One region of the Paenalkalicoccus suaedae genome, then DNA from elsewhere that is predicted to be linked to it. Evidence: riboswitches for the same ligand, from Rfam matches in the RefSeq annotation. Region 1 holds a riboswitch; the other holds the start of a gene.
The links. A riboswitch is a leader RNA that binds a small molecule or an ion and turns the genes downstream of it on or off. The one in region 1 is predicted to bind cyclic di-GMP.
Positions count from the first base shown of each region.

Region 1 (5,641 bases):
GGATTTCCTGCTTTTTTGAGAGGGGTGTGTGGGTTATGTTCTGTATGTCGGAGTTATGTTCCTTATTCAGAATTTATGTGCCTTATCCTGATGTTATGTTCCGCATTACAGAGATATGGACTTCGTGCCAGAACTGCAACTAGTTATGTGCCGGATTTGGAATTTATGTGCCTTATCCTGGATTTATGTTCCGCATTTCAATTTTATGGACTTCGTGCCAGAAATGTACCTAGTTATGTGCCTTATCCTCAGTTTATGTTTCCCATTTCAGTTTTATGGACTTTGACTCGCTATTCCGCTAACTCTGCTCTTTTACATACATAAAAAAACGCCCCGCTAAATAGCGGAGCGCCTATCAAAATTTCTTATTTGTTTGCATGCTCGCGGACTGGGAACCAGCCAGGTGTGTTGATAATTGCATCCCATAGTGGCTGAGGTACGACCAATGTTTCTCGATCATCGACAGAGAGGTCTACGCGAATCTCGCTCTCGCGATTTTGCTCCACCTTTTGGATCCACTCAGGCTCGACGATAAGCTCGCGTCCTAGAGCGATAAGTGGCGTGCCACCTTCCATCGCCTTCTCGACGTCATCTGGTGTGTGAAGTGAACCAACGCCGACAACTGGGATCTCGCTACCCACTTCGTCTTGGATAAGTTGCACGCGTGAACGAGTGTCGCTCTCATCGCGCATCGATCCAGCAAAGAAGTCCTGTACAGAGATATGCAGGTAATCTAGGTCCTGCTTTTTAAGCGTGTTAACAAACTGAAGCGTGTCTTCCATTGTGATACCAGGATTCTCACGCTCCTCTGGAGACAGACGGTATCCGACGATGAACTCCTCGTCTGCATGCTTCGCCGCTTCGTTAACAGAATCAATAACCGCGAGTGGGAAGCTCATGCGTTCGTTCACATCGCCACCCCATTTGTCCGTACGACGGTTAGAGTGTGGAGAGAAGAACTGCTGAATGAGGTACGTGTTCGCACCGTGAATTTCTACGCCGTCAAAGCCTGCTTCGATCGCGCGGCGAGTTGCGTCACCGAACGCTTGCACAATCTCATCTACCTCTTCGCCTGTTAGCTCGCGAGGGGTCACTGCACCTTCGCGCTCTGGTGCGACAGCACTTGCGCTAGTTGGCTGGTTATCCGGGAGTAGATTTGGAGGCGCCATACGTCCAGCGTGGAAAATCTGGATGATCGCTTTTGCGCCTTCGGCTTTAATTGTGTCAGCAAGCTTCTTTAAGCTTGGAATCTGTTCATCGTTAAAAATACCGATTTCGCCTGGGAAGCCTTTACCACCCTCAATTACGTTCGCTACTGCCGTGATAACAGTACCGACACCTTGTGAGCGTACGCGATAATACTCGATTTCCTCCGGTGTTGAGTTACCCTTTTCGTCAGACGAAAAGTTAGTCATTGGTGCTAGCATAATTCTATTTTTGAGTGTTGCGCCATTCTTTAATGTGAAAGGTTCTAGAAATTTTCTCATGTGTATCTCCTCCTTGATCGAACTATTTTTTAGTTTAGTACGATTAAATTTTTATTGCGAGTAATCTGCTCATGTGTATTTTTTCACGTGAAACATTGTACAAAGTTTTACAATTGTGGGGGATGTATGCTGTGAAAGAAGTAGGTCGCAAATTGCCAGAAGTAACGCGGAACGGGATAGTAACAGCACGGTAGTTAGTTCAAGTATGCCGCAAAAAAGTAGTCGGTAATCTGTGAGAAGCAAACCGCATCCAGCTAAAACCATCTCGCAACGCAAAAAGGAGCGAGTTTTTCCCTCGCTCCCCATCTTGAAATATGAACTATCTAACCGATACTAGCTCTACACTTACTGCTTCATGTTTCTCCAGCTATCAAAATGATGAATAGCAAACCCACCAAAGCCAGGAGAAGTTACTGCTTGCTCGCGCACTTTTTGTAGCTCACCGTGCATGTATGCTTCGCCTTCCTCCGAAAAGGACACTTGATTACCTTCTGCTGACCACATCGTCTCGACTCCTATGCTCAGCTTTTTGCCGTACTTAGTCGCGTAATCGAGCTCCTGCTTAGAGAATGCATAGATCAATGCTGCTGTGTCGCGGTAAGCCATGATCGTAGCGCCGTCCGTGTTAGCAATGACCCATTCCGCTAAGTTCCCTCTACCGTACGTAGTACGATAATTAATTTCGTCAAACCAAAACGGAATATCCGCTTCAAGTGGAAGATCTATTTGTTTTGCTAGCGCCTTTGCATCTAGCAATAATTTTTGATAATTTGTGATGATTTCTCGCTGCTTGCTGACCCAGTGTGGGTGAATATAAGGTTCTACATCTAAGTGAACCCCAGCAAACTTTTCGTCCGCTTTCGCACTAGCCTGATATTTTTTAACCCAATCAAGCATGGCTACCATCGGCGCGCGTCCACCTCTAGTCGCCCAGGCTGGAGCACCGTCTAGCGCATAGACTTGAATGCCCTTCGCTCCCGCTTTTGAAATAAAACTTCTATATACCTGCTGTCCAAAGCTTGCATCAATTTGCACGTATACTTTATTGATCCCCTTTTGCTCCATAAACGCTAGGACGTTTGCTTCCTCACGTACAAGTAGCGCTGGATCCCATAGCCACGTTGCTGTTGTTTCATTTGACGATGCTTGGACACTTCCTGCAAACATAGATACCATACATACCACCGCTAAAAAGGACATAACTAGCTTTCTCATGATGATCTCTCCCCTTATTCAGATAAGCCTTTGGCTCTCTAAATAAGAGGCCTAGGCAACCTGACGACCGTATGCGAATCGCACGTAGGCTCATGGCTTTGCGTCCCTCCCTTTCGGCGAGGTTTGCCTTTTTCTAGCATGATGCTATTGTCCTCATTATATTCTGCTATTTCTCATTCGTCCACACATTTTAACTATGACAAAAGACTCATTTATTCACTTTTCACAGAAAAAATCAAATCGAAGAAATGAACATCTTCAGGTGACGTTGCTTCTACTAGTTCAACTGCCCGAATGTGCATGTCGTGAGCAATCGTTGCTTCCCCAAGTTGACTCATATAGCGTGAGGCTAATCCATACACAGCCGCACTCTCATGATTGACGACCGGCTGCCTCGTTTCTCGGTCATATTGCCCATAAATCATTCCTTCACGCCATTCTTGTAAAAGCCACGTAGAGAACTCACTCGATACACCCAAGCGCTCTGCCTCCATCGCAATTAATAGCTGGTCCACGAGGTGTACGACGTCTCCTGCTGGATATACGCCGCGCTCCTCCTCATATACCTCATCAAAGAATGGTGTAGAAGTAGCCTCCTCGTAAATGGACGTCTGATCTGCAAGCCCCCAGCCCTCTGTGTAGCTCGATACGCCATACTTCAAATGAAAGGTTTGACTGCGAAGCCCAAGCTCCCAATCATAAAAGTCATATACCATTCCATCTTCAACCATCGTACCCTGAACCGACTGACGCAACTCGTCAGCAAGCTCTTGGAACCGCGGTTCTTCAAAAGCTATCGCACCCGCTTCAAGCGCCTCGACAATTCGGACATCATCAATCAACGCGTTTACCTGATTCGCAGCTCCAAGCTCCCACAGGATAAACGCCCCATCCGCCGTAGTTCGGATAAAGTCTCGCTCCAAGACCATTACTTGCTCCCTAAAGCGCTCCTCCTCCCCTTCCCTTGCCAAAAACTCTAAGTAGAGTCCCACCGTCTCTGATAAGTACGTCGTATCCGCATCGTCCCCGTATGCCCGGATCCGGCCGGCGTCATCCGTATATGCATCATCCACCATCGCAAGTACCTCATACGACTCCATATCCTCCTCCGATCTCGCAAAGATCAAAGCAACGACCACTACAGCTAGAAGAAAAATGAGTAGATATTTTCTCATGATGGTCGATTCCTAAAGCGAACGGTTTTGTCCCATCCGATAATCTCTCGCTTAATCACGCGCTTATACACGTAGATGAAAAAGCTTCTTGTGAGTAAAACAACAAATAATTGTGCGTACGTAAAATACATGATTAGCGCTACCCCTAGGTTAAGGGGAGTTATATTTTTATCAACGACGATCGCACCCATCAACTGAGACGTGTAAACAAAGTAGCTCATAAACCAAAACATGAGGATCGGTGCAGCATAAACTGGTGTCAGGAGTCCAAACACGCTGAGGACAAAGAAGATGTGGGAGACGAGTAGTAAAAAGGCAAACAATAAGTAAACCGTTACGTGCTGCAACGCATGATGGAAGGAACGGCTTTTCCAAAAGTTGCGGTCTGCCACCACTTTTTCTAACAAATAGATGTTGCCAATCAGCCAGCGCGTCCGTTGCTTGATAAGTGTTTTTAGATTCTCTGGCTCCTGCTCCCACGTGCGCGATTCGGGTACAACGGGAAGGAGGTAGCCCTTGGCTGTAAGGCGAATCGTGAGCTCTGCGTCCTCCGCTAATGCGTGAACGTCATAGCCACCAAGCTCCATGATGACACTCTTTTTTAGGAGCATATTCGTACCGGCTAATGAGCCGAGCTTCATCAGCTGCCAGCGACCACACTGCATAAGGAGCTGGAACACTTGGAACTCAAGTGCAATCATGCGAGTGAGTAAATTTTGATCGGCGTTGCGGGTCTTTACATAGCCAACTGCACCAACCGCGTGCTCCGTTGACTCCGAAGCTTCTACAAGTCTTCTGACTGCATCCGGCTCCGGCTGATTATCCGCGTCATAAATAAGAAAATACTCCGACTTAATAAAAGATAGGCCGAAGTTTAATACACGTGATTTCCCTTTTGGATTACCTGGAGGAACGGAAATACAGTGCATGTGCTGAAAGGTACTCGCAAATGCGCGTCCGATGTCCCCCGTTTCGTCCGTCGAATTATCGTTGAGTAAGTATATTTGCAGGTCCCCCGGATACTCTAAGCGACTCATGGCATGTAGCGTGTCGTTCATCACAACACCCTCATTGTGCGCTGGTATCATGATCGATACAGAAGGATAGTCCCCCTCATAGGGCTTCTCATTCTTACGCTTCACGCGAAAATAAATGCCAGCAATCGTTAGCACAGAATAGAAAAATAATAAAATCCAAAAGAACGACATGATAATAAGTAAGACGATATTCATCGTTATGACACCTCGTTTCGGCGTAAATGATGGATCGAATCCATCGCTTGCTCCAAATCACCCACTTCTCGCATCTCCACGCTGATTGGTGCGCCTCGGTAAGAAAAGGCCTCGGACATTTTTGATTCAATACGGTTTTTAACGACGGTTGCCCCTTCTTGCGTAGTGTGCTGAAGAAGGATAATAACCTCACGCGACGTTGGTGACATTAAAATATCGTAGTTCTCTCGAATGGCATTCAAGCAAATTGTAAGCAGATGATGGTGAAACGCAGATTCTACTTTACTATTTACCGTGTCATTAATTTGTACATACATGAGAATTCCTATTTCTCTCCTCCTTCTCATACTTACTTCAATTGACTTTCCAACATACATAAATTCGTCGTACGTTAACGAAAGATTCGAATCGTCCTGCTTTCTCAGACGGTTTACTTCTTTCGTAAGTTTGTCCCGATCCTGCTGAAGGACTTTCACCTCATTTAATAAAAGCCAAATCGAGAGTAGCGCGCCAACTAATAAAAGGTGCGCAC
Region 1 covers NZ_CP041372.2:290,071-295,711, reverse strand. Annotated here, with positions in the region: gene FLK61_RS01870 (NADH-dependent flavin oxidoreductase) at 366-1,487, opposite strand; gene FLK61_RS01865 (amidase) at 1,833-2,702, opposite strand; cyclic di-GMP riboswitch class I at 2,754-2,840, opposite strand; gene FLK61_RS01860 (hypothetical protein) at 2,915-3,877, opposite strand; gene FLK61_RS01855 (glycosyltransferase family 2 protein) at 3,874-5,109, opposite strand; gene FLK61_RS01850 (hypothetical protein) at 5,112-5,641, opposite strand, start outside.

Region 2 (5,641 bases), 590 kb from region 1:
TGATTCCCGTGCGGGGAAAACTGTCGCCATGATCGCCGTGACGAGTATTCCTAATGTTGGTAATGCTGTTTTTGATATTCCGATTAAGATCGCGCACATTACCACGATCATAAACAAGCCTAATTCTAAATCCATTGCCGTTATCACCTATCTCTATTTTGATTGTTATATAGTAGCATAGGTTCTAGACAAATAGATTCTATTTACACAATCTTAATACGAGAGCGGCTTTTGATTTGGTGATCGAAACCGTGCTTCTTCTTTAGGAAACTTGGATAGATGCTTTGTTTGTCGGTTGTTCATTCGTTTTCTCCACATGTTAAAGGAGGATGCCTTCATTTCTTTCCTCATTAATTTAATAACATCCTTCTCTTTGAGTCCGTATTGAATCTCAATTGCTTCAAACGGAGTACGGTCCTCCCATGCCATTTCGACAATACGATCAATCTCTTCTGCTGTAAGTTTAGTTGCCATAAAACTCACCCTCTCATGATGGTAGCTTTATACTATCATGAGCAAAACTTTGACATCTAATTTTCTGCTCGAAAAAAACTGAAAAAATGAAGGGACTATACTGTTTTATATGCCTAATTTTTGCTACTCTATAAGGTAGAGATATATTCACCTACTAGGAACGACAATCGGGGAGGAGATTTCGTGTGAGTAACGAGAAGAAAATTCAAAAAGAAGCGATGAGTATGTTAAAGGACACGAGCAGAACCTTTTACATACCAATCACCCTTCTTCAGCCTACATTAAAGAAGACGGTGGCATCTGCCTATTTGTGCATGCGCGCAATTGATGAGATCGAAGACAGTGAGGTACTGCTACCACAAACAAAAAACTATCTTCTCCGAGCTACGAGCTCCCTTTTAAACGAAGAGCAATTTGATGCTACGGCTTATCAAGAGCTAGTAGCACCTCATAAGGACGTACTTCCTGAGGTAACACTTCGATTAAATGACTGGCTATCAACTTGCCCGGACGGAATCATCCACAAAGTCAAAGAGTTTACAAGCACGATGGCGACTGGAATGGCTGATTGGGCAGAGAAGGAATGGGTCATTCGAACAAAGGAAGACTTAGACGATTATACGTATTACGTGGCAGGTCTTGTTGGCGTTATGCTATCAGATATTTGGGAATGGCACGACGGGACTAAGACAGATCGTGATCTTGCAATTGCTTACGGACGCGGTCTTCAAACAGTTAATATTCTACGTAACGTTGAAGAAGATAAAGAACGTGGTGTTTCTTTCATCCCAGATGGCTGGACTATCAGCCAAACGTTTGATTATGCAGAAGCAAATCTTGCTCTAGGTGACGAATATATGAAGGATATTTCGACTAAAAATATCCTCTTGTTCTGTCGCATTCCTCTAGCTTTGGCTAAAAAAACACTGAAGGCGCTTCGAAGTGGACGTGAAAAAATGTCCCGTGCAGAGGTAGAGCAAACGGTAGAAGAAATTAAGGTGGACAGGTAATACGAGTAAAGGCATGACGCAATTGCGTCATGCCTTTTGTGATGCTACACGTATAAGCTTGTATGTAGTCACCCTTTGCTTATGAATGCTTAGGGTAACGAGATTCTACTTATATTGCTCCGTCGACTCAAAGTGCCCAAATGGACAAGGCTAGAGCGGAAATAGCCGAAGCTGCTACAAGTGATTTAACCATCCATGCAGGCGGCTCGTGGTTACGTACATTTAGTAGTAGACCGATGGCAAAAGCAGAAGCAAACACAATTGCCCCAGCTCCAAGGACTCGCTCTATCGTCATAATCGTTCCAGTCAAAAGAGTCGAGGCAACATAAGACATGTTGAATATGATAACCATCTTACCCGCGAAAATAGATGTTTGTAGCACAGCAGAGTGGCTCGACTGCGTTTCGCGCATAGTTGACATCATTCCTCACCTCTTCCTTTAAATATATATCTGTATTTTATCAGGGATTTTGCTAGTAAAAAGTCGTTGCGTCATTTCTCTACGTTCTTTTATTGTTTGCGATAGTTTCATACAATATGTATTTCTTTTTACCTATTAATGCATCTTAAAATGAGAGTGATTTACGTGACTGTTGCTCTTTATGTTGATGATCGCACATCACACACATGTAGCGCTGACTAAAAATAGAATAAACTGAAGAGCTTCGAGCAAAGCTTCTAGTGCGATACGGTATCGGCTTTTTTTATAGCGACTTCTTTTTTGGACGAAGTAGTGAGGGGCTTGACTATACGGGGGATTATACATTTAAATCAGTCGGTTATATTTGATTCTTGTTCGTTCATTCCACCCACATGTAAAAGTCTCTACATCCCTTCGGCGGCATCGCGCCTATCTACATTGCAACAAGCTATCCATAGATATAAAGGTTATAGACTTCCCAAAACAACAAAAAAGCTAACACCCAATAAGAAGAGTGTCAGCTTGATTCAAATTCAATATAAAGAACATACAGATACGCCATCTTATTCACACGCTTGTTACACCACTAGTTCATCGTGTGAATAGGTTAACTAAGAGATGTATTCTTGCTCTAGTTGTATATGTTGTGATAAAGCTTGATTTAGTAAAAAGTCTCTTACCTGTTCGGGTGGTATTCCTAATTCCCGCGCCTCACTCAATAACCTCTCCCATTCCTGCTTCATTACCATCCAATTTTCCACTGCTCCCTAGGCCTCCCCGTGTCCGCTTCCCTTAGGCAACCCGGCTATCATAGAGTCATTCTCCTTAGACCCGTGGCTTTGCGTCTCTATATTTCTATAGATTTGCTATTTTCTAGTAGAGTGGTTTTCAATTTTTTGTTTCACACAACATAACAACTTACACAAGATCCTCCTCTCTATGCTTCCATTTCAATATTTTGATAACTCCAACAACTTCATATTAATACTGTATCCTATAAAGGTTAAAATGAAGTTAAAAAGAGGTAAATAATTAAAAATTATGGATAAACATCAAAAGCCATCCTTTTCACTATTGTGCATGAACAAATTTATATCCGAACCCTCGCAATGTTTTAATATAAGAAGGGTTGGCAGGATCGTCTTCAATCTTTTTTCGCAAATTTCTAATGTGTACAGAAACTGTCTTAATATCTCCATAAAGACCCACATCCCATATTTGCTGATAAATTTGTTCAGCACTAAAGACTTGATTAGGATGCTTCATTAAAAATAATAGTAGCTGTAATTCTTTTGCATAAAGGGAAATGGATTTGCCCTTAACCTGTACATCAAAACTTGCAAGGTCTACTCTAATATCTCGAATTTGCAGATGATGAGTAGTCTCCTCTTTTTCAACAGTTCTTAATGAGTGCCTTCTTAAAATGGCTTGTATTCGAGCTTCAAGCTCCGCCATATCAAATGGCTTTGTTAAGTAGTCGTCCCCACCAGCATGCAATCCCCTAATCTTATCCGTTGATGAACGCTTGCAACTTAAAAATATAATTGGTACATCTAACTCTTCTCTTATCTTTTCACACACCTCATAGCCCTCCATGCCTGGTAGAAGGACGTCGAGTAACACTAAACACGGCTTTGATTCCTTCACTTTATTTAAAGCAACTAACCCATCCTCCGCGAGATCAACTTCATATCCTTTTTTCGCCAAGTAAAAAGCCGTTAAATCTCGAATGTCTTTGTCATCCTCCACAATCAAAATCTTATTACCCATACGTACCCTCCTCACTAATAGGCTGTGCTAATGTCGAAATATACAATGGTAAACGTATATAAAAGACTGTTCCAACACCTAACTCACTTTCTACCCAAATGCTGCCCTTGTGATAATCAACAATCTGTTTTGTAATAGCGAGCCCTAACCCAGTTCCGCCACTACTATTAACAGAGGATGATTTAAAAAATCTTTCAAAAATATACGGCAGTTTATCTGCCTCTATTCCCGCTCCATTATCACGGATTTCTAAGATTAATTCCCCATTAAATCCAAGCTCCTCTCCTGATTCGTTTACTGTGATAGAAAATGTAAGTAAGCCTCTCTCATCTGTATGCTTGATCGCATTTGAGACTAAATTTACAATCACTTGATTCATACGTTCCATATCAATACTTAATTCAGCTTCTTTTGCAGGTATATCTCCCTTATTCCCTAAAAAATAAAAGTCGCAGGAAGTGTGTTCTGTCTCACCCTCAATGACAAGTTGAATACTCTCAATCCACTCTTCGACGTTAACTAATTCAATATCCATACTCATACGACCTGATTCAAATTTTACAAGGTCAAATAAGTCATAAATAAGACGATCTAATAATTTAATTTTTTGTTGCACAAGCTCTAAGTAATGATGGTCGTTGTAATCAATAATTCCCTCTCTCACCATTTGCAAGTACCCTTGTAAGAAAGTAATCGGTGTACCAAGCTCATGGGAGATATTAGACAGTAATTGCATACGTGATGATTCAATCTCCATTAATTCTTTATTTTTCTTTCGGAGCTGCTGATTTATTTCTTGAATTTCCACGGTTCGCTCAAACACTTTCTCTTCTAATCGATCGTTTACTTCTGTTAGCTCATTTGCTTTAATAGTTAACTCTTTTACAGACTCTTTAAGCGATAAATGTGTCGCTGTCCGAGCGAGAAGTTCACGTCGGTCGAAAGGCTTTACAATGTAATCGTTAGCGCCTATCTCAAAGGCATCAATTCGATCCTCTGAGTGGTTTTTTGCTGTCAGTAAAATTATCGGCAATTCCGTAATAGAATACGATTTGCGAATTTCATGACATACTCTAAGCCCAGACAGCTTCGGCATCATGACATCTAATATGACAAGATCAATGTCCTTTCTTTCATGTAGTACTTCAAGCACTTCTATCCCATTATTAACAGCTATCACCTCATACCCTTCCAAGGTTAAATAATTTCTCAACACTTGAATGTTTATCGGCTCATCATCTGCTATCAAAATCTTTCTACCCCTATCGCTCTTCCTTCCCTCGTCTTGCATAAGAAAATAGTCAGATACGATTGGTAATTCCTTTTTACTTACTGGCACAGCTTGACTTACTTGGGATTGAGTTTTGTAAACTGGTAAGGCAAATGTGAATGTCGTGCCTACTTCAAGAGTAGATTCGACCTCTAACTTTCCTTGTTGCATAGACAATAAACGCTTCGTCACACTTAATCCAATCCCAAGTCCATTGGTTTCCATAGACCCTGTTTCGTAAGGAAGAAAGATACGTGTTAAGTCATCTTTACTAATTCCTTGACCTGTATCTTCAATATGAATATACACGCATCCTTCTTTTTCGGAACTAGTAAGTGTAATTGTGCCACTTTCTGTGTATTTGATCGCATTATGTAGCAAATTATAGAGGATTTGCTGCGTTCTATTTTCATCTGCAAACACCAGTGGCAATGATGGAGAAAGCTTATTAATAATCGTAATCTCCTTGTCACCAATAAGTGTCTCTGAGATAGCAACTACTAAACTAGTTAACTCCACCAAATCAACTTTACTTCTAAACAGCTCAATCTCATTATTTTTCATTTTAGAAAAATCGGTAATATCATTTACCAGCTGCGATAGTCGTCGACCACTTACAATGATCATCGATAAGTTTTTTCTCATTAGAGGAGATGTCTCTCCAGCAGCCCCATCATAAAGGGACTCCGCTATACC
Region 2 covers NZ_CP041372.2:876,445-882,085, reverse strand. Annotated here, with positions in the region: gene FLK61_RS05000 (sulfite exporter TauE/SafE family protein) at 1-135, opposite strand, end outside; gene FLK61_RS04995 (TIGR03643 family protein) at 214-474, opposite strand; gene FLK61_RS04990 (squalene/phytoene synthase family protein) at 660-1,484, shown strand; gene FLK61_RS04985 (hypothetical protein) at 1,612-1,908, opposite strand; gene sinI (DNA-binding anti-repressor SinI) at 2,517-2,648, opposite strand; cyclic di-GMP riboswitch class I at 2,698-2,783, opposite strand; gene FLK61_RS04975 (response regulator transcription factor) at 2,977-3,675, opposite strand; gene FLK61_RS04970 (ATP-binding protein) at 3,668-5,641, opposite strand, start outside.
Region 2: linked by a shared signal. The riboswitch ahead of sinI (DNA-binding anti-repressor SinI) and the one ahead of FLK61_RS01865 (amidase) in region 1 are both predicted to bind cyclic di-GMP.